DNA from 2 places in the Staphylococcus ursi genome. Region 2 is predicted to be linked to the other one. Evidence: predicted binding sites of a transcription regulator. Region 2 holds the regulator's gene; the other holds the start of a gene.
What was found. Region 2 encodes CtsR, which represses protease genes until heat stress. Its sites were predicted from a motif close to ATGGTCAATAAAGGTCAAACA; they were not measured.
Positions count from the first base shown of each region.

Region 1: a site for CtsR is predicted at 2,059-2,079, ahead of GZH82_RS01070 (endo-alpha-N-acetylgalactosaminidase family protein). Genes of this name have one in related genera too.

Region 1 is NZ_CP048279.1:252,883-259,147, reverse strand. It holds gene GZH82_RS01080 (SIS domain-containing protein) at 1-1,091, opposite strand, end outside; gene GZH82_RS01075 (GntR family transcriptional regulator) at 1,120-1,830, opposite strand; gene GZH82_RS01070 (endo-alpha-N-acetylgalactosaminidase family protein) at 2,270-6,265, shown strand, end outside.
Region 2 is NZ_CP048279.1:2,662,244-2,668,508, forward strand. It holds gene GZH82_RS12660 (ATP-dependent Clp protease ATP-binding subunit) at 1-683, opposite strand, end outside; gene GZH82_RS12665 (protein arginine kinase) at 699-1,703, opposite strand; gene GZH82_RS12670 (UvrB/UvrC motif-containing protein) at 1,693-2,223, opposite strand; gene GZH82_RS12675 (CtsR family transcriptional regulator) at 2,238-2,699, opposite strand; gene GZH82_RS12680 (NupC/NupG family nucleoside CNT transporter) at 2,865-4,070, shown strand; gene GZH82_RS12685 (hypothetical protein) at 4,329-4,478, shown strand; gene pdxT (pyridoxal 5'-phosphate synthase glutaminase subunit PdxT) at 4,721-5,278, opposite strand; gene pdxS (pyridoxal 5'-phosphate synthase lyase subunit PdxS) at 5,280-6,167, opposite strand.

The DNA of each region.
Region 1 (6,265 bases), 490 kb from region 2:
ACCCCTTTAACAACACGGTTAATAAAGCCGTCTGGACTTGGGTTATCCGGATTTAAACCTAATGCATCAGAACGTTGTGCAGCGAGTAACTGCCCAAACATCAAATATTGCAATGCAAGTTCTATATCTGATAATGATTCAGATTGTGGCAATTGGACAGTATGCTCACCTGCTTCACTTTGACCGTCTAAAATGTACATTTTGTAACGATCTTTCACTTGGCCAACTTCTTTAATCAAGTCATCTTCGTATTGACGGTGATATGCACCATTACTACGCATCATAATAAATATGGCATCTTTGCCTAAGCCTGCTTTAGGACCGTGTCTGAAACCTAACGTTGTTTCACGCGCGATTTCTGTTTGTCCTGCAGTTAATTCGTTCAGTTTTAAGCTCACTTCTTTTGTTAACTCACCAATCAAGCCTGTCGCTACGTAGAACACTTTTGAAAATGTCATTGCATTCACAGCTTGAGCTTGTTGTTCGAGCCACTCAAAGTTTGATTCTGCAATCTCGAAAAATTGTGGACTCACTTTACCACCAAAGAGTAAGTAACTTGCAAATAACATTGATGAAAAGCTTGATGTCATTGCGAGTGACTTGTCGTTTGTTTCTTCAGGCAAGATCACTTTGAACACATTGTCTTTATCCGCTTCGTATGTCCCTAAGAAACCGTCTTTATTATTTGTAATGAATAAGTGATACACACTTTGAGAAAGTTCATTCACAAATTCGACTGTCGCTTTCGTTTCTGGACTGTTACCTGAACGCGCAAATGACACAACAAGATAGGCCGTTTGTTCATCGATATAAAGTTGTGGGTCTGTCACAAAATGCGTTGTCGGTACAGATTCAAATTCAAAGTTTGGCATCACAGACGTGTTGCGTGCCATACGTGCGACATCACCGACATAGGCACTTGATCCTGCGCCTGTGAAAAGCACTTTTAATTTTTTCCCTGCATGTTCTTGTTCGATTTGATTCACAAATTGGTTGAATGCCTCTTGTTGTCCTTGAACAATATCAAACGTTTTTTTCAAAGTTTGTGGTTGTTGCTTTATTTCGCGATAAGTATCTGTTTCATGTAACACAATACTACCTCCCATATCATTTTTATGATTACATCAATTGCACGGTGTATTTATATTTATGTCCACTTGCAATACTTTGTGTAAACTCAATCAAATCTTCATCTACATAACTAAAGCGTTCAATAAACATACAACTGTCATCAACTACACCATTCAACAATTTCGCATGTTCTTTACTCAACTTACTCGCCGTCAAATTCTCACAAGCATTCGTTATTTGCAAACCGTAATGACGATTGAGCGTTTCATAGAGAGAGACACGATTAAAATCAAATTGCTCGAGCCCTTCGCAAAAACGCATTGGCAAATAACTCACCTCGTATATGAGCGGAACATCATTCGAAAGTCGTAAGCGCTTTAATTCATAAACATATTGATAGGGTTTCAAATTCATTTTTTCTTGCAAAAACGTGGTAGATGGAATGAGTTTAATGCTTAACATTTTTGTACTCGCCTCATCACCATTCTTTTCTATTTCATCTTTAAAACTATAAAGTTCGTTCAAAAACTGTGTATATTGACTACCAAGCACAAAGGATCCTTTGCCGTGTTCGCGTTTAATGACATGATCTTTTTCTAAGCGATCTAAAGCTTCACGCACAGTAATTCGACTTACACCAAACTGCTCACACAGCTTACGTTCTGATGGTATTTTATCGCCTTCTTTATACTCACCAGCCTTAATACGACTATGAATGCCTTTGTACACTTGATAGTACAATAGTAATTTTTCAGACATGACATTGTTCACCGCCTACTGGTTATAACCACCTTAAATTATAAAGACTCTTACTATTTTTGTAAAGGCTTTAATATTAATTTTCGCCTTTTTAAATAAAGCGTTTACAATATTCTCTATAGCAAATTGCAACCCTATTGTTGCACTTTTAGAAAACCCTATCAAAATCATTGCTCAAAAAAATTTTTTCTATCATTTTTCTGGTTATAACCACTCTAATATTTTTTTAGTTTGCGCATTATTGAACAATCGCAACAAACAATGTCGCTGTATACATTTTTTGTCATTCCAAAAGAGCTGAATTGCGTTAAAAAAGTGGTATTATTTCCCATCCTACAACCTGACAAAAATACCATAACAGCGGAGTTGTAAGGGTTTACAAAAAAGTATAAAAATTATATATTCTATTCAATTAATCTTTTGAGGAGTGCATAGACAAATGTTTAATCAACAGAAACAACACTATGGTATCCGGAAATATGCAATTGGAACTTCATCAGTATTATTAGGCGTGACATTATTTATAACACATGACGCAACTGCATCTGCAACTGAAAACAATACACCTGCAAAAACAGAGACAAATCAAGCAGAAACAACTTCTTCTCATACTTCGCCAACCGACGTCACACAACCTAACGCAGACACGAATGCTTCAACGACAACTAAAGAGACAACACAACAAACAGATCAAACGACATCACCTCAAGAACAAACGCAACCTAAAGCGGACCAAACAGCACCCAAAGACACATCAGATATCAATCAAACTCAAACAGCAGATTCAACAACCGCACCTCCTGTTACAGACGCGCCAAAAGCCAATGATGATACAACGCATCCAGAATCTGCAACTGTAGCAAAGAAAGAAGATACTCAGACAGCACCGACTGCTGACAATACACCACAAGCGCAACAACCTCCTCAGTCAGAAGCATCTCAAGAAGTGCAACAACAAGCAACAGTTGAGGATGCAACACCACAACAAAACGCATCAACTGAAGTGCAACCTAAAAATGTGGGTGCTGCTTCAACAAAACAAGAACAACACACGAATAAGTCAACGGCACCGACACCTTACGCACAACAAGCTGACAAAGCAACGACTGATGTCACAATAAAAAGTGTCGACAGTAACGCACAGCCGTCATCTCCTGCACAAGACCAACCTGAAGATGCCAACACAGCTGACAAAGCAACTGTTGCGACACCACCACGTGACAACGCCAAGACAGCTGATCCGAACAAAACGATGACTCGTGCAGCAGCCACGCAACAAGATGATGCCGTCGATACGTTGACGTCAAAAGAGATGACAGCAACGATTGATAAAAGTTTTCCTGCTGTTAAATATTACACGTTGAAAAATGGTAAAAAAGTCGATGCGCAAGTGACTGATGCACGTCAAATCATCGTCAACGGTGAAGTGATTACGCCAACGGTCAAATACAACAAAATTGATGATCATACGGCTGAATATGACTTAACAGCACAAAATGATTCACGTTCGATTGATGCCAATTTCAAATTCCGTTTATCAGTTGAAGGTCAGACCGTCGATTTACAAATGACAGATTACACGAACAACAACACAGATCCACAAAACGTCATTCGCAACTTTGGCTTTGTGAGTCAATCGCTCGTATCAGTGAATAATCAACAAAAAAATGCCAAACTACAAACAACGAAAATGTCTACAAATACGATGCAAAGTGGCGATAAGTCGTATAACATTGATGAGAATTTCAAAAATAATTTTAATGACTTTATGATGTATGGTTTCGTATCAAATGATGACTACAGCGCAGGGTTATGGAGTAACGCACAAATCGGCTTTGGTGGTGATCAAGACTTTTTACGTGTCAATGCCCAGTCTACAGAAACAGATAACGGTGTGGCTGTCGGTTTAGGTTCAATGCCTTGGTTTATCCAAAAAGACGCTGAACATCCAGATGCGAAAGATCAAGGACTATTACCACATGTGAAAATAGCGATTGCGGAAGATGAAAACAAAGATGGCGAAATCAACTGGCAAGATGGTGCGATTGCTTACCGTAGCATTATGAACAATCCATATGGTGCAGAAGAAGTACCTGACCTTGTTGGGTACCGTATCGCGATGAACTTTGGTTCTCAAGCGCAAAATCCATTTTTAAAAACGTTAGATGGTGTGAAAAAATTCTATCTCAACACAGATGGTTTAGGACAATCGATTTTATTAAAAGGCTATAACAGTGAAGGACACGACTCTAGCCATTTAGATTATGACAATATCGGTCAACGTATGGGGGGCGTTAAAGACTTTAAAACGTTACTTCAAAAAGGCGCAAATTATGGGGCACGTTTCGGTCTCCACATTAACGCTTCTGAAACATATCCAGAATCTAAAGCGTTTGATCCTGACCTTTTAAGAAAAAATGAAGATGGCACTTATATGTATGGTTGGAACTGGCTCGATCAAGGCTTTAACATCGATGCCGACTATGACTTAACACACGGACGTAAAGCACGTTTCGAAGCACTTAAACGAATTGTCGGTGATGATCTCGACTTTATTTACGTCGATGTATGGGGTAACGGACAATCTGGTGATAACAGTGCTTGGCCATCACACCAATTAGCGAAAGAAATCAATGACTTAGGTTGGCGCGTCGGCGTTGAATGGGGTCACGGTATGGAATATGACTCAACATTCCAACACTGGGCAGCGGATTTAACTTATGGTACGTATCAAAATAAAGGGATTAATTCAGAAGTGGCACGCTTTTTGCGTAACCATCAAAAAGATTCATGGGTGGGTCACTATCCAAAATATTCAGGTGCAGCCGACTTCCCACTTCTTGGCGGCTATGATATGAAAGACTTTGAAGGTTGGCAAGGTCGAAACGATTATTCGGCTTATATTAAAAACATTTTCAACGTCGACTTACCGACGAAGTTTTTACAGCATTATAAAGTGATGCGTATCGTCGATGGTGACCCTGTTAAAATGACTGCCAATGGTCAAACGATTGACTGGACACCAGAAATGCAAGTTGATTTACAAAATGAGGCCGGTGATAAAGTCACTGTTAAACGCAAATCTAACGACTATCAAAACGACATTGATAATTACCGCTCACGTACAATGGAGTTGAACGGTCGCACTGTACTCGATGGTGATTCCTATTTATTGCCATGGGATTGGGATTCAAACGGCCAACCATTAACTGGCGATAACGAAAAATTGTATCACTGGAATAAAAATGGCGGTTCAACTACTTGGACACTACCTGAATCATGGGATACAGACCAAGTCGTGCTTTACGAATTAACCGAAACAGGTCGTAAGTCACCACGTACAGTAGCAGTGAAGGACCATCAAGTGACACTCGATAACATCAAAGCAGACACACCATATGTCATTTATAAAGTCGCACAACCAGACAACACAGATGTGAACTGGAGCGAAGACATGCACGTGAAAGATGCCGGCTTTAACTCACAACAACTCACACCTTGGACAATCGAGGGCAATCAAGATAAAGTGAGCATCGAAAAGTCTACAACATCGAATGAAATGCTAAAAATCGATAGTCCAACAAAAACAACGAAATTAACGCAACAATTGACAGGTTTAGTACCGGGTCAACGTTACGCTGTCTATGTTGGCGTCGATAACCGTAGTAACGCAGCGGCGCACATTGCAGTGACACATCATGGTGAAACGCTCGCAAGTAACGAAACGGGTCAATCGATCGCGAAAAACTATGTGAAAGCAGATGCACATAATAACAATGCTGCGACGTTTAAAAATGGCGGTAGTTACTTCCAAAACATGTACGTGTACTTCGTTGCACCGGAAGACGGCAAAGCAGATTTTACGATTCAACGTGACCCAGGTGAAGGTGCCACTTATTTCGATGATATTCGTGTGTTAGAAAGTAACGCGAATCTCCTTCAAAACGGCACATTTAACCAAGACTTTGAAAATGTACCACAAGGGTTATTCCCATTCGTCGTGTCAGAAGTTGAAGGCGTTGAAGATAATCGTGTTCACTTATCTGAAAAAAATGCACCGTATACACAACGCGGTTGGAACAATAAACGTGTCGATGATGTCATTGATGGCAAATGGTCGCTTAAGGTAAACGGTCAAACAGGTAAAGATAAAATGGTTATCCAAACGGTTCCGCAAAACTTCTACTTCGAGCCTGGAAAAACATATGAAGTGTCATTTGATTATGAAGCGGGTTCTGACGATACGTATGCCTTTGCCACAGGAAGCGGAGACATTTCAAAAAATCGTAACTTTGAGCAGACACCATTGAAAAACACAGTCGATGGCGGCAAAGCAAAACGCGTGACATTTAAAGTGACAGGTGATGAAAACGGTCAAACTTGGATTGGTATTTACTCAACGAAAACACCAAATGATCCAAGAGGTGTGAAAGAA
Region 2 (6,265 bases):
TTGTTCACAATCGCTTGCGCTAAACCTTCAGCAATCGCCGTTTTACCGACACCTGGTTCACCGATTAACACAGGATTGTTCTTCGTACGACGACTCAACACTTCAATAACACGTGTAATTTCAGCGTTACGTCCCACTACTGGATCTAATATGCCGTCTTTCGCAATTACTGTTAAGTCACGCGCTAAACCATCTAATGTTGGCGTATGATTTGATTTTGCGGCTTGTGCATTTTTGTTAGACATTTCTGGGCTACCTAACGCTTTGACGACTTGTGCACGCGCTTTAGTAATATTCAAGTCTAGATTCGCAAATACACGCGCTGCCACACCTTCATTTTCACGGATGAGGCCGAGTAAAATATGCTCTGTTCCAACGAAATTGTGTTGTAACTTACGCGCTTCGTCCATAGACAGTTCAATCACTTTTTTCGCACGTGGTGTGTAGTGTAACGCACCCATCTGCTCTTGACCGTGACCAATCAGTTTTTCGACCTCTTCAATCACTTTATCTTCTGTAATGTCAAAGCTTTCCAATACTTTTGCAGCAATGCCTTCAGGTTCTTTCATTAACCCTAGTAATAAATGTTCCGTCCCAATATTCGAATGGTTTAAACGGATTGCTTCTTCTTGTGCATGCGCGAGTACACGTTGTGCGCGTTCTGTTAATCTTCCAAATAGCATATGCCAACCTCCTATTTATATATATGTTCTTAAAATCTCTGCTCGTTTTGCTTCAATAGATTGTTCATCTGTTTCATCTATTAAAAATGGTGACTGTATCGCGACCATTAATTCATTAAATCGAAAATCTTCCATATCTAAAATACCTAAATCGACGCCCAACTTAATATCACTTAAACGATAGGACGCTTCTTCCACCGAAATTAAACGACTATACTTTAATATACCCAAAGAACGATATATTCTATCTAACGTTTCGGTATGATTGTGTTCATTTAATCGCTCACGTAAAGCCAGTTCTTCGTGAATAATTTGGTCTACTAATTCTGTTAAAGCATCAATAATTTCTTGCTCACTTTTTCCCAACGTCAACTGATTTGAAACTTGGTAAATATGGCCGTAAACTTGTGAGCCTTCACCATAAATCCCTCGAATCGTAAAACCAAAGCGGTTAATCGTCTGAGCAATGCGGTTCATCCGTTTCATAATTGATAAACCAGGCAAATGCAACATGACACTTGCACGCATCCCTGTACCAACATTCGTTGGACATGTCGTTAAATAACCGAGTTGCTCATCATAACTGATTTGTAATGTACGATCTAATATATCATCTATTGCGGATGCTTTTTGATAAAGTTCATTTAATGACAAATCATTGCCCATTGCTTGAATACGAATATGATCCTCTTCATTCACCATCACACTTACCGACTCATCTTCATTCAACAATACTGCAGATGCCGGTTGTTTCGTCAACTCAGGGCTGATTAAGTGTTTGGCTACTAGCTTATACTTACTCAATTGGTCGAGTTCGTCTAAGCGGAGTACTTTTAAATCTGTTAATACATCTTGCACTTCATTAATGATGCGATGTCCCTCAGCTTCAGATGAAAACATGAGTGGGTGCACATCATTTTCAAGGTTACGTGCTAAACGAATGCGCGATGACATGATGACCGGTTGTGCATTCACTTTTTTCATCCAATCGCTCATATGTTGGTCTAAATTATGCATCATCTTGTTGGGACACCTCACTTTGTTGCTCAAGTGCTTGAATCTCATCACGGACAATCGCCGCTTCTTCAAAGGCTTGTTGTGCGACTAATAATTCAAGACGTGCACGTTTTTCTTCCAGTTGCTTTTTCAGCGCACGTTTATGCTGTGATGACTTCGGACATTTACCCGAATGTTCGATATGACCACCTTGGACACGTCTCACAATGTCATACACGTCTTCTTTAAATGTTTCATAACATTGCGCGCAGCCGAATTTACCGACATGTGCAATATCCTTCAACGTCATTTGACAGTTCGGACAGCGTTTTTGCTCTCGATAAACAACTTGATCCACATTCAGACCATGTTTTGCTGCCAAATGTTGCAAAATTTGTTGGATGACGAATGTGCCTTCAACGTCATCACCTTCATGCCATTGTTCGTCAGATTGATCATAACCTGATTGATCGTAAGCTTGAATAGGATGAAATTCAAGGTGCTTGTTTTGCTGTTTATCAAGTTCACGTTTATCGATTTTCATTGCACATCACCCTTCTAATAATAATTAATTACGGGAAGTAACCGTTTCAAAATATTCGCACGGATAATATCTCTTGATGCGACATCCATTTTTAATGTTTCCCGGTCCACGACTGCCGCAATCATTTTTGCTTCTCGGTCCGTAATTAATTGATTTTCACGCAAGCCATCAATAATATACAAAGCTTGTTGTTGAGAAAGGGCCGGACCAATCAACTCCATTAAGCGTTTAATGTAGTTGTTTTGGTCTTTCGTTTCAACTTTTGTGATTCGAATATAACCACCGCCACCGCGTTTACTTTGGATTTCATAACCGTGTTCGTTAGTAAAGCGCGTCTTAATGACATAATTCAACTGAGATGGTACACAATCAAAACGCTGTGCAATATTGGCACGTTGAATTTCAACAACATCATCTTGTGCCTCTTCAAACAATTGCTTAATGTACTGTTCTATGATGTCAGACATATTATGCATGGTATCACCCCTTTTGACCATCTTTGACTATATTATAGAACCCACTTTGACCTTTTTCAACCAATTTGATTTTAAATTTGATAAATAGTTATGTTACTGCTTACATTTTTGTTGTATGATAGTCTTAGTAAAAATTTAATTAGAAAAAATAGAGGTGGAACACGCATGCATATTTTAATTGGGGTCATCGGGATAGGTGTTTTCTTAGCCCTCGCTTTTATTGCAAGTTCTGACAAAAAGAATGTACGCTGGAAATACATTGGCATCATGTTAGTCATTCAATTGATCTTAGCGTTCTTCTTACTTAAAACGAACATTGGGATTACGATTGTTGGCGGTATTGCGAAAGGATTTGGCTACTTGCTTAAACAAGCAGGCGTCGGTGTAGATTTCGTTTTCGGTGGTTTAGCGAATGAAGGTGCGATGTCATTCTTCTTAAACGTTTTATTACCTATCGTCTTCATTTCAGCATTAATCGGTATTTTGCAATATACGAAAATTTTACCATTAATCATTAACGTTTTAGGTTTCTTAATCTCAAAAATTAATGGAATGGGCCGTTTAGAATCGTACAATGCCGTTGCAGCAGCAATTTTAGGTCAATCAGAAGTTTTCATTTCACTTAAAAAGCAATTGCCTTACATTACGAAACAACGCTTATACACATTGACGGCATCAGCAATGTCAACAGTATCAGCATCTATCATCGGGGCATACTTTACATTAGTACAACCGAAATATGTTGTAACAGCAGTCGTATTAAACTTATTAGGCGGTTTCATCATCGCTTCAATTATCAATCCATATAAAGTGAATGAAGAAGACGACAAATTATTAATTGAAGAAGAAAAGAAACAGCAATCCTTCTTTGAAATGTTAGGGGAATACATTTTAGACGGATTTAAAGTTGCAGTAATCGTAGGTGCGATGTTAATCGGTTATATCGCCTTAATTTCATTACTCAATGGCCTTGTTGGCGGACTCGTGAGCCTCGTTTCTGGCGGTTCATTAGACTGGAACTTCCAAACATTAATCGGCTTTATCTTTGCACCACTCGCATTCTTAACAGGGATTCCTTGGAGTGACGCAGTGGACGCAGGTTCAATTATGGCAACGAAATTATTATCAAACGAATTCGTAGCGATGACTGAACTCGGCAAAGCATCTGGTTTATCAGAACGTTCATTAGGTATCGTATCGGTATTCTTAGTATCATTTGCCAACTTCAGCTCAATCGGTATCATCTCAGGTGCCATCAAGTCATTAAACGACGAAAAAGGCGACATGGTTGCACGTTTCGGATTAAAATTATTATTCGGTGCAACACTCGTATCATTCGTATCAGCAGCGATCGCAGGCTTTTTCTTGTAAGCCGTATCTAAAGTAGTTGAAAAGATAAACAAACATATCATTGAATATAAAAGAGACTGAGTCATTATGGCTGAGTCTCTTTTTTGTTTTGCATTAAAGTTTGAATATATTGCTCGGCAGGTAGCGGTAGACGATCAAATTGAATATTAAAGAGGCATTTTCATCTTTTTCATGAATATCTCGGATTTTTCGTTAATAAATTCACAGGAGAAGTCACTTATGCGAGTGAAAAATTGATTAAAACCACTTTACCAGCATATGGAGGTCCACCGGTTCAGCTGTATTTTTAGAGAAAACAACGAATTGGTCGGTATATTATCCAAAGGTGAAGAGGATAACACAGATGCCATTTTAGTGCCTATCACAAAAGGTATTGCTAGATGGTATAAAGATAAAAATACAACTTAGAAAACCCTTCTTAACAAATCAGTGTTCTAAATTGCTACCACGTTTGTATCAAAAAGTGTGGTGTAGGGAGTCACCAGATTCTTTATATCCCAATATAGTTTTACAATAGTTAAAGGCTAGGACCATTCGAAGCCCTAGCCTACTTACGCAAGATATTGAACCGCCCGAGTACGAAACCGTATGCTCGGTAGTGTGAGAGGACGAATAGTCAGTTAATGGCTATTCTCCTACTCGATTCTATTCTACTGCTGCATCACATACTCTATAAAGTATTGTGTCATGCGATAATCATCTGTTAATTCTGGGTGGAACGATACGCCTAAATAACGGCCTTGTCGTACAGCAATTATTTTGTCATCAATCATCCCTAATACATCAACGGCTGCTTCTGTTGATTGAATATGGGGTGCACGAATAAAGACACCTTCAATCGGTTGATCAATACCTTTAATGTGTAATTCAGACTCGAAACTATCGACTTGTCGTCCAAATGAATTACGTGCTACTGTAATATCTAACTTTTGAAGATATCCTTCTTCGCCTACAATATCTTTCGCAAGGACAATCAAGCCTGCACACGTACCGAACATAGGTAATTGCGATGCACGTAACGCCTCTTTAAAACCGTAAAGATTCATGAGACGGCGTAAAGTAGTCGATTCACCACCAGGGATAATTAATCCGTCGATTTCTTCTAATTGTTCAACTTTTTTAATTGCGACACCTTCATGACCCGCAAGTTCAATATGACGGATATGTTCACGCACCGCACCTTGCAAAGCTAATACACCGATTTTCATCTTACCAACCACGCTCTTGCATACGTTCTTCTAATGAAAGTTGATTAATATCAATGCCTTTCATCGCTGTACCTAATTTTTTCGCTAACTCACCAATGAGTTTATAATCTTGGTAATGTGTTGTCGCTTGTACAATCGCTTTAGCAAATGTTTCTGGGTCTTCAGATTTGAAAATACCTGAACCTACGAATACACCGTCAGCGCCTAATTCCATCATTAATGCCGCATCTTGAGGTGTTGCCACGCCACCTGCCGCAAAGTTCACGACTGGTAAACGACCATGTTTTTTAATGTCTTTTAAGATTTCATATGGCGCACCTAAGTTTTTCGCCTCTGTCATCAATTCGTCATCGCTCATCACTGTGATACGTTTCACTTCTTGATTCACTTGGCGCATATGACGTACAGCTTCTACGATATTCCCTGTACCTGGTTCACCTTTCGTACGTAACATCGCAGCACCTTCACCGATACGACGCGCTGCTTCACCTAAGTTACGGCAACCACAAACGAATGGTACTGTATATTCATCTTTTTTCAAATGGAACACTTCATCTGCAGGTGTTAACACTTCTGACTCATCAATATAGTCTACACCCATTGCTTCTAATACTCTTGCTTCTGTAATATGACCGATACGACATTTCGCCATTACAGGAATAGATACAGCATTCATAACTTCTTCTACAATAGATGGATTACATGCACGCGCAACGCCACCTGCTGCACGAATATCAGATGGGACACGTTCAAGTGCCATAACTGCAACTGCACCTGCTTCTTCTGCAATTTTCGCTTGTTCTGCATTCACGACGTCCATAATTACGCCGCCTTTTTGCATTTCTGCCATTCCTCGTTTAACACGTTCTGATCCGACTTGTTTAGACATAGGTAATGAAACCCCCTTTTATTATTTACACATGTAGCTTATACTATTATCTGAACCGCTTAAAGTGTCAGAAATACAAAATATTTAAGGGTCAGATT